4 regions of the Serratia marcescens subsp. marcescens ATCC 13880 genome follow, and region 1 is predicted to be linked to each of the others. Evidence: predicted binding sites of a transcription regulator. Region 1 holds the regulator's gene; each other region holds the start of a gene.
What was found. Region 1 encodes CRP, which controls carbon source genes, mostly activating them, when cyclic AMP is high. Its sites were predicted from a motif close to ATGTGANNNNNNTCACAT; they were not measured.
Positions count from the first base shown of each region.

Region 2: the regulator CRP is predicted to act here: its motif matches at 1,258-1,275, upstream of yrbN (protein YrbN).
Region 3: the regulator CRP is predicted to act here: its motif matches at 1,741-1,758, upstream of mlc (sugar metabolism global transcriptional regulator Mlc).
Region 4: the regulator CRP is predicted to act here: its motif matches at 1,742-1,759, upstream of deoC (deoxyribose-phosphate aldolase).

Region 1 covers NZ_CP071238.1:4,742,768-4,746,388, reverse strand. Annotated here, with positions in the region: gene J0F90_RS22755 (YccS/YhfK family putative transporter) at 1-1,926, opposite strand, end outside; gene crp (cAMP-activated global transcriptional regulator CRP) at 1,977-2,609, opposite strand; gene J0F90_RS22745 (OsmC family protein) at 2,992-3,399, shown strand; gene J0F90_RS22740 (phosphoribulokinase) at 3,438-3,621, opposite strand, start outside.
Region 2 covers NZ_CP071238.1:452,923-456,543, reverse strand. Annotated here, with positions in the region: gene J0F90_RS02130 (DEAD/DEAH family ATP-dependent RNA helicase) at 1-1,181, opposite strand, end outside; gene yrbN (protein YrbN) at 1,171-1,245, opposite strand; gene nlpI (lipoprotein NlpI) at 1,368-2,252, opposite strand; gene pnp (polyribonucleotide nucleotidyltransferase) at 2,381-3,621, opposite strand, start outside.
Region 3 covers NZ_CP071238.1:2,360,747-2,364,367, forward strand. Annotated here, with positions in the region: gene J0F90_RS11385 (MFS transporter) at 1-652, opposite strand, end outside; gene J0F90_RS11390 (LysR family transcriptional regulator) at 800-1,690, shown strand; gene mlc (sugar metabolism global transcriptional regulator Mlc) at 1,850-3,067, shown strand; gene bioD (dethiobiotin synthase) at 3,212-3,621, shown strand, end outside.
Region 4 covers NZ_CP071238.1:1,717,116-1,720,736, reverse strand. Annotated here, with positions in the region: gene J0F90_RS08150 (phosphatase PAP2 family protein) at 1-101, shown strand, start outside; gene ybjG (undecaprenyl-diphosphate phosphatase) at 107-712, shown strand; gene J0F90_RS08140 (aldose epimerase family protein) at 749-1,582, opposite strand; gene deoC (deoxyribose-phosphate aldolase) at 1,802-2,482, shown strand; gene deoR (DNA-binding transcriptional repressor DeoR) at 2,634-3,398, shown strand.

The sequences.
Region 1 (3,621 bases):
CGGCGGCTGCATGATGCCGCTGTTGCCGCTGCTCGGGCCGTCGTATTCCAACCGCTGCTGGCAGCTTTGCAGCGCGATTTCACAGGTTTGCAGATAGGCTTCCGCCAGTTTCGGCGTCAGCATGTAGTGCTCGCGCGCCAGAATGGTCATGGCGTTCAGGTGTTCGACGATGAACTGGCTATGAGTGACCCACAGCCGCATGTCCGCCAGATAATTCGACGCGAACCCCGGCTCCTGCATCGCCTGATTGAGCGAGGTGAACAGCGCGTTGTGCGCCTGGTTGACCTGCATGCGGGTATAGGCCAATGCGGTGGCGTCCGGTTCCGGTTGCTTCAGCATCAGCCGCAGCGCGGTTTGATCGTGTTCCAGCGCCTGATGGGCATTCTTGCGCAGCAGCCCGCTTTGCCACTGCGGCCACAGCCAAATGGTGCCGCCGAACGCCAGCACGCAGCCTATCAGCGTATCGATCAGGCGCGGTACCAGAAAATGCGAGCCGTTCAGCGCCAGCAGCTGCAGGGTGTAAACCGCCGTGACCGTAAAGCCAATCACCGACAGCCCGTAGTTCTTGCGCGAAACCAGGTAGGCCAGCAGGGTGATCACCAGCATGATGCTCAGCGTTTCTCCCTCCGGCAGCTGCAGCTGCAGCAGCCCGGCCGCCAGCAACAGTCCGGCAATCGTGCCCAGCGCACGGTGCTGAATACGCACCCGGGTGGCGTTATACCCGTTTTGGCTCACCAGCATGATGGTGAGCAGGATCCAGTATGGCTTCGGCAGGTTGAAGACCGCACCCAGGCTGCTGCCGACCGCCAGCGTCACCCCCAGCCGCGCGGCGTTGCGCAGGGCGGTGGATTTGAACGACAGATAGCTGGCCAGCGCCGGCCAAAACGGCAGGCGGTGCTGGCCGGGCATCAGGTCGCGGCGGTACAGCGGATGCTGGGTGCGCAGCAGGCGGGCGATGCGGCTGAAGTGGTAATAACAAAACTGGCCGACCGGGTTATCGGGATGCTGCGCCGCCATTTTTTCCAGCGCCGCCAGTTCGTGGCTCATGGAGAAGCGCTTCGAATGCTGATGGTAGAGGATATCGTGCGCCACCACGCGCAGCCGGCCGGCGATCACCAGTGCATTGCGGCGAATGATCGCTTCGGCCTGGCTCTGCTCCACCAGTTTTTGCACTTCCTCCGGCAAATGCAGGCTGACGGTGATGTGCTCCTGCAGATCCATCGCCACCTGAAAGGCGCGCTGCAGGCGCTTTTGTTCGAGGTTGTTGGCGTGCGGCAGGAAATTGAGCTGTTGGTACAAAAGGCTGATCAGATCCATCACCTTTTGCTGGCGCACCAGCAGCGGCGGCAGCGCGGTTTGCGGATCGGTGTGCTGGGTCAGAAGTGAGTATTTGGCTTCGAAATAGTCCGCCAGCTCCAGGTAGAGCTGGCTCAGCGTCTCGCGCATCGGCTGCTCTTTCCACAGCTTGAACCAGAACCAGGTGAATAAGCCGTACCAGACGGTGCCGATCGCGTACAGCAGCGGCGCCTGCCAGAGAGGCACCGTGCCGGCCGTGCTGAGAGCGAAAATGGCGGCCACCAGCGCCGCCGGCAATAGCCGGGCGTGCAGCGGGCTGATTTCACCGGTGACGCCGAGCAGCAGCGCCAGGCCCAGCATCAGCGCCGGCAGCGGTACGTGCCACAGCAGCGCCTGTTGCAACAGCACGCTGCTGAAGGCGAACAGCGAGCCGCCGACGATCAGCCGTTTAAAGAAGCGCTTATGCGGCGTGTCCAGACCGGCGATATTGCAGCAGGCGGGCACCAGAGAGAACATCAGGCCGAGCTGCAGCTGGCCTATCAGCAGGCCGAACAGCACCGGCAGGCACAACACCAGCGTTTGTCGCAGTGCGTAGTTGATTTCCGGGTGGTAGATCAGGCGGCGCCACATGGCAGAGAGCAGATAAAAAAACGGCGCAGATTGCGCCGTTTCTTCGGAGATTAACGGGTGCCGTAGACGACAATGGTTTTGCCGTGGGCGGAAATCAGGTTTTGATCTTCCAGCATTTTCAGAATACGGCCAACGGTTTCACGCGAGCAGCCGACGATCTGGCCGATCTCCTGACGGGTGATCTTGATCTGCATGCCGTCCGGGTGAGTCATGGCGTCGGGTTGCTTCGCCAGATTCAGCAGGGTTTGCGCGATGCGGCCGGTCACGTCCAGGAAGGCGAGGTTGCCCACTTTTTCGGAGGTGACCTGCAGGCGGCTCGCCATTTGGGCGGACAGACGCATCAGGATGTCCGGGTTCACCTGGATCAGTTGGCGGAATTTCTTGTAGGAAATTTCGGCCACTTCACAGGCGGTTTTCGCGCGAACCCAGGCGCTGCGCTCCTGGCCTTCTTCGAACAATCCGAGCTCGCCGATGAAATCCCCCTGGTTGAGGTAGGACAGGATCATCTCTTTACCTTCTTCATCCTTGATCAGCACCGCGACGGAGCCTTTCACGATGTAGTAAAGCGTTTCGGCCTTTTCACCTTGGTGAATCAGCGTACTCTTCGATGGATATTTGTGGATATGGCAATGAGACAGGAACCATTCGAGAGTAGGGTCTGTTTGCGGTTTGCCGAGAACCATTCGCTGTTATCCTCTGTTGTTATCGCTGCCTTGTGTCACAGGGGTCAGAGTTCCCTGTAAAACCCGCCTGTAGCCGCAGTCATGAGCGAGGGCTACCGGCAAGTTTTGAGGCGTGTCATAAAAATACGCTGTCGCTCTAGCATATTAACTTGCCGTAAGCGCTGCAAGCTACATTCTGTTAACATACCGGTAAAGGAGCCTTTCTCTGGGCGTTTCCCTGAAATACAGTGTCCCGGAAAGATTTATTGCGGCTCTGTTTGTAGCACAGAGTAAGGCGGGTGTCTCGTGTTGTCTCGCTTCAGCATGATTAGCATCAGGTTACGTTGCCTGTTTCTATGCGAAAGCGTACTCTGATTTTAAGAAATCAACCGGAGTGACCAGAATGCAGGCAAGAGTTAAATGGGTGGAAGGGTTAACGTTTTTGGGTGAATCGGCCTCCGGCCATCAGGTGCTGATGGACGGCAACGCCGGTGATAAAGCGCCCAGCCCGATGGAGATGGTGCTGATGTCGGTGGGCGGCTGCAGCGCGATCGACGTGGTCTCCATCCTGCAAAAAGGGCGCAACGACGTGCGCGACTGCGAGGTGAAGCTGACCTCCGAGCGCCGCGAAGAAGCCCCGCGCTTGTTCACCCATATCAACCTGCACTTCATCGTTACCGGCCAGGATCTGACCGACAAAATCGTCGAGCGAGCGGTGAACCTGTCGGCGGAGAAGTACTGCTCGGTGGCGCTGATGCTCAACAAGGCCGCCACGGTGACCCACAGCTTCGAGATCCGCCAGCCGGCGTAATCGAGACGGAGCGCGGCTCGGCGCCGCGCTCAACGCGCTTATTCGATTTTCTTGCCTTCCAGCAGCCGCTGCACCAGCGGCGCCATGATCAGCTCCATCGCCAGCCCCATTTTGCCGCCCGGCACCACTAACGTATTGATGTGCGAGATAAACGAGCCCTGCAGCATCGCCAGCAAGTAGGGGAAGTCGATCTGGTCCAGGCCGCGGAAGTGGATCACCACG
Region 2 (3,621 bases), 830 kb from region 1:
TGCTGAACTTTCGCGGCGAACTTGGCCAGACGACGCTCGCCCAGCAGTTCTGCGTTCGGCAGTTCCACTTCAGGGATGGTCAGCTTCATGGTGCGTTCGATATTGCGCAGCAGGCGGCGTTCGCGGTTTTCCACGAACAGCAGCGCGCGGCCGGCGCGGCCCGCACGACCGGTACGGCCGATACGGTGAACGTAAGACTCGGAGTCCATCGGGATGTCGTAGTTGACAACCAGGCTGATGCGCTCAACGTCCAGGCCACGGGCCGCAACGTCGGTCGCGATCAGGATATCCAGACGACCGTCTTTCAGACGCTCCAGAGTCTGCTCACGCAGCGCCTGGTTCATGTCGCCGTTCAGCGCGGCGCTGCTGTAACCGCTGCGCTCCAGCGCTTCGGCCACTTCCAGGGTCGCGTTCTTGGTACGGACGAAGATGATCGCCGCGTCAAAGTCTTCGGCTTCCAGGAAACGCACCAGCGCTTCGTTTTTACGCATGCCGTAGACCGACCAGTAGCTCTGGCTAATGTCCGGACGGGTGGTCACGCTGGATTGGATGCGCACTTCCTGCGGCTCTTTCATGAAGCGGCGGGTAATGCGACGGATCGCTTCCGGCATGGTGGCGGAGAACAGCGCGGTCTGATGTTCAGCCGGGATCTCAGCCATGATGGTTTCTACGTCTTCGATAAAGCCCATGCGCAGCATTTCGTCGGCTTCATCCAGCACCAGACCGCTCAGGTTGGAGAGGTTCAGAGTGCCGCGCTTCAGGTGGTCCAGCAGGCGGCCTGGGGTACCCACAACGATTTGCGGGCCCTGGCGCAGAGCGCGCAGCTGCACGTCGTAACGCTGGCCGCCGTACAGGGCTACCACGTTGACGCCGTTCATGTGTTTGGAGAAATCGGTCATCGCTTCGGCAACCTGAACCGCCAGTTCGCGAGTCGGCGCCAGCACCAGGATCTGAGGTGCTTTCAGGTCTGCCTGCAGGTTGTGCAGCAGCGGCAGCGAGAACGCTGCAGTTTTACCACTACCGGTCTGCGCCATGCCCAGCACGTCGCGGCCGTTCAACAGGTGAGGAATACACTCAGCCTGGATCGGAGATGGTTTTTCATAGCCCAGATCGTTCAGGGCGGAAATGATTGGAGCAGACAGCCCCAGATCAGCAAAAGAGGTTTCAAACTCAGTCGTCATGTACACGTGCCTCATTAATAATGGCAGCCAGTCTACATAACTCGTCGAGAAAATTTTCAGTCATTTTCATTGAAAAGTGTGAACCGGCTCAAATTAGATTATAAAACGAACAAAAAAGCCCTCGCCCGTGAAGGCGATAACTTTGGTTAAAAACCAATGTCCATCAGGCTGATAGGTGTTCGTCAGCTATTGCTGGTCCGATTCCGATAGGTCGTCTTGCTCTTGGCCCAAAAGCGCCAATTCCAACAATGCATAGCGGTGCTCAACGAAGTTGTGAACGTTGTTAGACACCGTCAGTTTGAACAGCGCCGAAGCGGTGTCCTTGTCCCCCAGACTCAGGTAGTGTTTACCCAAATAGAAGTCAGTTTCACTGAGATGCTCAGCGAGCGAAGTGTTATCCGTTGCATCTGCCTTGAGGCGTTCCATCAGCGTTTTTTCGCTGATCTTGCCCAGGTAGAATTCGACAATATTCCATCCCCATTGCCCTCTGTCCGCTTTGTCATAGCGCTGCTGAAGCGCTACCTCGGCCTTCTTGGGATCGATTTCTCGCTCCACCAGATACAGCCATAACGAACGGAAGGGATCGTTTGGGTCGTCTTGATAAAACGCCTGCAGATCATCCTGCGCCAACGGGAAGCGGCCGCCATAATACAGTGCGATGCCCCGGTTTAAACGCGCGTAATTGTAAGTTGGATCAAGCTCTAGTACAGAATCAAACGCTTCATAGGCAGCATCAAAATTGCCTGCCTGCGTTAAGTAAATGCCCAGGTAGTTGAAAACTTCCGGCATGTCGGGACGTATCGCCAGCGCCTGCGAGAAATCATTGCGCGCTAATGCACGTAACCCGAGGCTATCATACAGCACACCGCGCTCATATAAAAGCTGTGCGCGTTCGTCATCCGTCAGTGCCCGGCTGGCAAGAATTTGTTCCATGCGCGCCAGGATCACTTCCTGCTGCAACGTTGGCTGCAACGGGATTGCCAAAACTTCGTCTTTACGCCAATCATGGTTGCTGCATCCTGCCAGCATGAGTGCTGTCGCAACGTAACACCAGCGCAAGAAAGGCTTCATTTCCCACTCCCGAAGACAAACATTGGATGAACGTCCTGTCCTCCGTTTGCTAAAACGCGGGCATCCTACCCGCGCGATACGAACAGCTCCCAACCCCGTGGCGGGGAGCTGTAAAACTATCTATACAGTTATTCTGCTTCAGGCGCAGGTGAACCCGCTTCCGGCGCCATCGCTTCTTTGATGCTCAGACGCACGCGGCCCTGACGGTCAACTTCCAGTACCTTAACCGGCACTTCCTGACCCATCTGCAGATAGTCGGTCACTTTCTCAACGCGCTTGTCGGCGATCTGAGAAATATGCACCAGGCCTTCTTTACCACCGCCGATAGCGACGAATGCGCCGAAATCAACGATACGGGTCACTTTACCCTGATAGATACGGCCCACTTCGATCTCTGCCGTGATCTCTTCGATGCGACGGATAGCGAATTTCGCTTTCTCACCGTCGGTCGCAGCGATTTTAACTGTACCATCATCTTCGATTTCGATGGTAGTGCCAGTCTCTTCGGTCAGCGCGCGGATAACGGAACCGCCCTTACCAATCACGTCTTTGATTTTATCCGGGTTGATGCGGATAGTATGAATGCGCGGTGCGAATTCGGAGATATCGCCGCGCGGAGTGCTGATAGCCTGTTCCATCACGCCCAGGATGTGCAGACGCGCGCCCTTGGCCTGGTTCAGAGCCACCTGCATGATTTCGCGGGTGATGCCTTCGATTTTGATGTCCATCTGCAGCGCGGTGATACCGTCGCGGCTACCGGCCACTTTGAAGTCCATGTCGCCCAGGTGATCTTCGTCACCCAGAATGTCGGACAGAACCACATAGTTGTCGGCTTCTTTCACCAGGCCCATCGCGATGCCCGCAACGGCAGCCTTGATTGGCACACCGGCGTCCATCAGCGCCAGAGACGCGCCGCACACGGAAGCCATGGAAGAAGAACCGTTGGATTCGGTGATTTCAGACACCACGCGAACCGTGTACGGGAAATCTTCCGGTTTAGGCATCATAGCCAATACGCCGCGTTTCGCCAGGCGACCGTGACCGATTTCACGACGCTTAGGAGAACCGACCATGCCGGTTTCACCTACGGAGTACGGAGGGAAGTTGTAGTGGAACAGGAAGCTGTCGGTCTTCTCGCCCATCAGCTCGTCCAGGTTCTGTGCGTCGCGCGCGGTGCCCAGGGTCGCGGTAACCAGCGCCTGAGTTTCGCCACGGGTGAACAGCGCGGAACCGTGGGTGCGCGGCAGTACGCCGGTGCGCACGTCCAGGCCACGGATCATGTCTTTTTCACGGCCGTCGATACGCGGCTCGCCACGCAGTACGCGGCTGCGCACCACGTTTTTCTCGACGGTGCCCAGGATGTCCTGGA
Region 3 (3,621 bases), 2.4 Mb from region 1:
GCCGCGAGGCAGGCAGGATACGCCAGAACATGCAGGCGGCGGCGAGGGCGAACAGGCCGATGACGCCAAGCGATACGCGCCAGGAAAAGAAATCGGTCAACACCCCGGTCACCAGGCGGCCGCTCATGCCGCCGATCGAGTTGCCGCTGATATACAGCCCCATCGAGAAGGCGACGAAGCTCGGATGGATCTCTTCGCTGAGATAGGTCATGCCGACCGCCGCCACGCCGCTCAGCGACAGGCCGATCAGCGCGCGCATCAGCAAAATGCCGTGCCAGCTGGTCATAAAGGCGCAAATCAGCGTGCAGACTGCCGCCAGCAACAGCGCCACCACCATCACCGACTTGCGGCCGATGGCGTCGGACAGCGGCCCGGTGAACATCAGGCCGATCGCCAGCAGGCCGGTAGAGACCGAGAGCGACAGGCTGCTTTCGGCCGGCGAGACGCCGAAATCTTGCGACAGCACCGGCAGGATCGGCTGCACGCAGTAAAGCAACGCGAAGGTCGCCAGCCCGGCGGAAAACAGCGCCAGCGTTACGCGCATAAACTGCGGCGTGCCGCGTTCGATATAGGGGAGTTTGTTGTTGAGGGTGGAGCGTTTTACTTTTGGCGCAGCGGCCGCGTCATCGTTGGCGGCCAGCGTCGATGGCATCGCGGCCGCAGAACGCACAGGGGTTGTCACAGCGTTTCCTTACCGAACTTCGGGGAGATAAACAGATACTTTGCAGATAACAAAATGATAGGGAGCGGCGATTTTTTTGTCTAATATATTAATAATTCAAATTAAGATGTTTTAAATATGAATATCGAACTGAGACACCTGCGTTATTTTATCGCCGTGGCGGAAGAGCTGCATTTTGGCCGCGCCGCCGAGCGGTTGCGCATCTCCCAGCCGCCGCTCAGCCAGCAAATTCAGGCGCTGGAAGAGATGGTCGGCGCGCGCTTGCTGGCGCGCAACAACCGCAACGTCAGCTTGACGCAAGCCGGGGAGATGTTCCTCAAAGAAGCCTATCAGGTGCTCGATCAGGTCGGGCGCGCGGCGGAAAAGGCGGCGCGCCTGGATCGCGGCGAACTGGGGGAAATGACCATCGGCTTTACTTCTTCCGCACCCTTTATCGGCGTGGTGGCGCGCAGCCTGCGCGCCTTTCGCCAGCAGTCCCCGCAGGTGCACATCAAGATGCGCGAAATCAACACCAAACAGCAGATCGAACCGCTGCTGAATGGTGAGCTGGATCTGGGGGTGATGCGCAATACGCGGCTGCCGGAGGCGCTGCGCTATCAGCTGCTGCTGCGTGAGCCGCTGGTGGCGGTGGTGCCGGAAGGGCATCCGCTGGCGGAAACGCCCGGCGGCGCGCTGCGGTTTCAACACTTGGCGCGGGAGCCGTTCGTGTTCTTCTCGCGCGAAGTGGGCACCGCGCTGTACGACGAAATTCTGCTGCTGCTCGGCAAAGCCGGCATTACCCCGTATATCACCCAGGAAGTGGGGGAAGCGATGACCATCATCGGGCTGGTCTCCGCCGGATTGGGCGTCTCGATTCTGCCGGCGTCTTTCGCCCGGGTGAGGGTGGACGGCGTGCGCTATTTGCCGCTGGCGGAGCCGGACGCCACCACCGAAGTGTGGCTGGTGCATCACCGCCGCCGGCCGCTGACCGCTGCCGCGCAGGCGCTGATGGCGTTGATGCTGAAATGACGTTGAACTTGGGCAAATAAAAATCAATTCACGCTGAAATTGCGAGGAATTTGTGCAGCAAATCACATAACTAATCAAATAGTTGACGCTGTATGACAAAAGCCCCACCATAACCCCTAGTCTTTATTTAGAAGCGCGAAAAATTGTAGGAGCAGGTTTGTGATTGCGGTTGGGCAGCCTGGGCATATCGATCAAATCAAGCAGACCAATGCGGGGGCGGTTTATCGGCTAATCGATCAGCTGGGCCCGATTTCGCGTATCGAACTGTCAAAACGCGCGCAGCTGGCGCCCGCCAGCATCACCAAGATCGTGCGCGAACTGCTGGAAGCCCATCTGGTCAAGGAAACCGAGTACCAGGAAATCGGCAGCCGGGGCCGCCCGGCGGTGGGGCTGGTGCTGGACACCGAGGCCTGGCATTACCTGTCCGCCCGTATCAGCCGCGGCAGCATCACGCTGGCGCTGCGCGATCTCAGCAGTAAACTGGTGGTGGAGGAGCAGCTGCCGCTGGCGGCCGAACACCCCGAACCGCTGCTGAAACGCATCCTGACCGAAGTCGACCAATTCTTTATCCGCCACCAAAGCAAGCTGGAGCGGCTGACGGCGATCGCCATTACGCTGCCGGGCATGATCGACGTGCAGTCCGGCGTGGTGCACCGCATGCCGTTTTACGACGTGCTGGAGATGCCGCTCGGCCCGGCGCTGGAAACCCGCACCGGTCTGCCGGTTTACCTGCAGCACGACATCAGCGCCTGGACCATGGCCGAGGCGCTATATGGCGCCTCGCGCGGCAGCCAGAACGTGATTCAGGTGGTGATCGACCACAACGTCGGCGCCGGCGTGATCACCGGCGGCCACGTGCTGCACGCCGGCAGCCACAGCGTGGTGGAGATCGGCCACACCCAGGTCGATCCCTACGGCAAACGCTGCTACTGCGGCAACCACGGCTGTCTCGAAACCGTGGCCAGCATCGAGAACATGCTGGAGATCGCCCAGCAGCGGCTGAGCGGCTCGATGAGCTCCAGCCTGCACGGCGCGCCGCTGACCGTCGAATCGCTGTGCGACGCCGCGCTGGCGGGCGATCAGCTGGCGCGGGACATCATTCTCGGCGTCGGTCACAGCGTGGGGCGCATTCTGGCTATCATGGTCAACCTGTTCAATCCGGAGAAGATCCTGGTGGGCTCGCCGCTCAACCGCGCGGCGGAGATATTGCACCCGGCCATCGTCTCCTGCATTCGCCAGCAGGCGCTGCCGGCCTACAGCGAGCAGGTCAAGGTCGAATCCACGCAGTTCTTCAATCAGGGCACCATGCCCGGCGCGGCGCTGGTGAAAGAGGCGCTGTACAATGGTTCATTGCTGGTGCAACTGCTGCAAGGCTAACATCAGAACTTCTTATTAATCCTGCAAAAGATTGAGCTACCTCAAGCCCCTACGCGGCAGCATCCCCTAGAATTTTTCCGAAAGACTTCTTCGCCGCCGGTGCGGCGATACATTGTTAACGGGGCATTCTGGGGCATTTTATTCATGTTGAAGCGTTTATTTGTGACAGGCACGGATACCGACGTCGGTAAAACCGTGGTTTCCCGCGGGTTGATGCAGGCGCTGGCCGCCGAAGGCCGTTCGGTGGCCGGTTACAAGCCGATCGCCGCGCGCTGCCAGGAAACCAGCGAGGGCATCCGCAATAAAGACGCTTTGGTATTGCAGGCATCTTCAACCCTGCCGCTGTCCTACGAGGAGATCAATCCCATCACCTGCCTGGATGAGGTGTTTCACGCGCATGCGACCGAGGACATCAACTATGGCGTGATGAGCAGCGGTCTGCGGGATCTGTCAGCCAAAGCCGATACGGTGGTGGTGGAAGGCAGCGGCGGTTGGCGGGTGCTGATGAACGATCTGCGGCCTTACGCCGAGTGGGTGGTGCAGGAACAGCTGCC
Region 4 (3,621 bases), 2.1 Mb from region 1:
ATTTTCTTACCCATAACCTGTGGGCGGGTTGGTGGGTTTGGTTAAGCCAGTTGGCTATTTATTGGATGATTAGCGGCTATTGGCGCCGCAAGATGAGGTAACGGTTATGGAGCAGTTAAACCATGTTCTTTTCGCCTGGATCAATGCGACCCCGGCATCTCCCGAATGGATGATCGATTTCGCCACCTTTTTGGCGCGCGATCTTATCATTATCGTGCCGCTGCTGATCGTCGGCCTGTGGCTGTGGGGGCCGCGAAGCCAGCTGGTTTCACAGCGCGAAGTGGTGGCGAAAACCACGATCGCGCTGCTGTTCGCCATGCTTGCCGCCTCCGCTATCGGCGCGCTGCTGCCGCATGAGCGTCCGTTCGTCGCCGGCGTGGGTTATACCTTCCTGGCGCACGCACCGGACAGCTCGTTCCCCAGCGATCACGGCACCGCCATCTTTACCTTTGCGCTGGCGTTCCTGTTCTGGCACCGGGTCTGGTCCGGCGCGCTGCTGATGATTGTCGCCGTCGGCATCGCCTGGTCACGCGTTTACCTCGGCGTGCACTGGCCGCTGGATATGGTCGGCGGTTTCCTGCTCGGCCTGGTCGGCTGCCTGTTCGCTCAGCTGGTATGGAATCTGTTCGGTGATGTCCTCGCCGACAAGCTGTCGCGTCTGTATCGCTTCCTGTTTGCCTTCGCCATTCGCCGCGGCTGGGTGAAAGAATAACCGCATAACATGACAGGGGCGTTACCGCCCCTGCTTTCACACCACGCCGGTGGTCACGCAAAACGCCCGCGTTTTTCCCGCTCCCAGCATCACCCCCTCACCCTCTGGCGCATTCGGGCGGCAGTTCGCCGGCTGGATAAAAGCCAGCAGCCGCCTGTTGCCCTGGACAGCGATGCGCCGCAGGCCATAGTTGAATTGCCCGGTGGCAAAACGCGTCACATAGCGGCGGCCTTGCGGCGCCAGCATAAAGAACTCGGCCTGATCCACGTAGCGCGTCAGATCGTCGGAGCACAGCAGTTCCTGCCCGATCGTATCCCCTGACAAAGCCGGCGTCGGCAGGTTCTGGCGGAATACCGCGTCGGGAATGCAATCATAGTTGAGGCGGCAAACATAGCGCAGCGGCTGCGGCCGCTCGCCCAGGTTGGTAATCTTCATCTCTATGGCGAACTGCGCGCTCTGGGCCGCCAGACGCAGCGCCGGGCCGATGCGCCAACGCTCGCCCAACCGCTCGCCTTCACCGTGCAACGTCAGCTCATCGCCCGCCAGCTGCAGCCACACGCGTTGCATCTGGATCGGCGCGCCGTCGTGACCCGGCCAGGCGGGACAGAACGCGGCGTCGTCAGCGCGCTTTCTTCCGGCGCCCCGCGCGCTGCGGCGGCCCGATTTCAGCGAATGACCGTCAAACTCAGCGTCCCAGATCGCGAGGCCCTGATACGGTAAAACCCTCAGCGCGCCACGGCAATTCGCCAGCGTCAGCATCAGCCCGCGTTCTGCGCAGCGATGCGCGCTCACCGCGAAATCCGCGTTGCGGAACAGTTCCTGCCGATGCGTCCCGAAAGCTTCAGGAGCCAGATCGATGTTGATCTCCATCTTTTTTCCCCTCGACGTTTCGCCCGTGCAGGCCGCGAGCAGCCACTGAAAATGTTATTAAAATAACAAATAACTCTCCCCTAAGTTATACAGATAACAGTGAAGTAACTATGATCTCGTCGACATTTTTCAAATCCCGCTAGGTTTATCGATGTTGGAATGTTATTATTTTCACATTACCTATCCATGCTCTTTTCTCAACTTCACTAAGGAACCGCGATGACCACCGAAAGCATCGATTACGCCAGCTATGTTGACCACACCCTGCTGGCCATGGACGCCACCGAAATGCAGATCGCCAAACTGTGCGAAGAAGCGCAGCAGCACAACTTCTATGCGGTATGCGTCAACTCCGGCTATGTGCCGCTGGCGGCCCAGCTGCTGCAGGAAAGCACCGTGAAAGTCTGCTCGGTGATCGGTTTCCCGCTGGGCGCCGGCCTGACCGTCGCCAAAGCCTTTGAAGCCAAAGCGGCGATCGCCGCCGGCGCGCAAGAGATCGACATGGTGATCAACGTCGGCTGGTTGAAAAGCGGCCTGCTGGACGAAGTGAAAGCCGACATCGCCGCCGTGCGCGAGGTTTGCGCGGCGATCCCGTTGAAGGTAATATTGGAAACCTGCCTGCTCAGCGATGCGCAGATCGTCCAGGTTTGTGAAATGTGTCGCGAACTCGATGTCGCCTTCGTGAAAACCTCCACCGGCTTCAGCACCGGCGGCGCTCGGGAAGAGCACGTCAAACTGATGCGCGAGACCGTGGGCAGCGAAATGGGCGTGAAAGCTTCCGGCGCCGTGCGCGATCGCGCCACCGCCGAGAAGATGATCAAAGCCGGCGCCACGCGTATCGGCACCAGCTCCGGCGTCGCCATCGTCTCCGGCGCCCAGCCGGCGGCGGGCAGCTACTGATCGTCGGCTCGCCCTGACGGGCATGGCCATACACTCCGATGCGGGACAATACGGGCGGCTGATGCGGCCCGATATTGCCCCGCATCGTTGTGTTTAGCGTCGGAAATGCCGGCTCGCCTTTTATCTCTATTACCTGTGGGAAGACGGATCTATGGAAACGCGGCGCGAAGAACGTATCAACCGGTTAGTTCAGGCGTTAAAACGCGCTGACAAGATCCACCTGAAAGAAGCCGCCGCGCTGCTGGGGGTCTCGGAGATGACCATTCGCCGCGATCTAAGCGCCGAACCGGCGGCCGTGGTGTTGCTCGGCGGCTACGTGGTGACCGATCCGCGCAGCAACGGCGTGACCAACTACTTCGTTTCCGATCAAAAAGCCAAACAGGTCACGGAGAAACGGCGCATCGGACTGCTGGCAGCGCCGCTGATCAATGAAAACGACACGGTGTTTTTTGACTGCGGCACCACCACCCCGGCGATCATCGACGCCATCGCCGACGAGCTGGCTTTCACCGCCGTGTGTCATTCGCTGAACACCTTCCTGGCGCTGCAGGACAAACCGAACTGCAAGGTGGTTCTGTGCGGCGGCGAGTTCAAGCCGAACAACTACATCTTTTCCAGCGTCGGCGGCCGCAACGAGCTCGATCACATCTGCCCGAACATCGCCTTTATCTCCGCCGCCGGCCTCAGCCTGCAGCACGGCGCCACCTGCTTCAACTTCGACGAGCTGGAGATGAAGCATCGCGCCATGGCGATGGCGCAGCAAAAGATCCTGGTGGCAGACCACAGCAAGTTCGGCAAAACCAAGCCGGCCTGCATCGGCCCGCTGATGCAGTTCGATCGGGTGATCACCGATCGCCAGCCGGGCGCCGACTTCCTGGCGTTCTTCAACGACAACGCCATCGCTATCCGCTATTAATTCGCCTTCAGCGCCGTCATAACCGACGGCGCACCGCGTCGATATCCCTCTTTCCCCGCCGGAAAATGAACAAATAATGCGCAATCAATTCGCGTTTTTCGCTTATCCGCACGCAACATCAGGTTAATAAAATGCAACAGCTCACCCGAGTGATTATTTTTTCGCAGGCTAAACACGCGGTCGGCTGGGTGAATTAACGGCTATTTATGGCTTTTATATGATA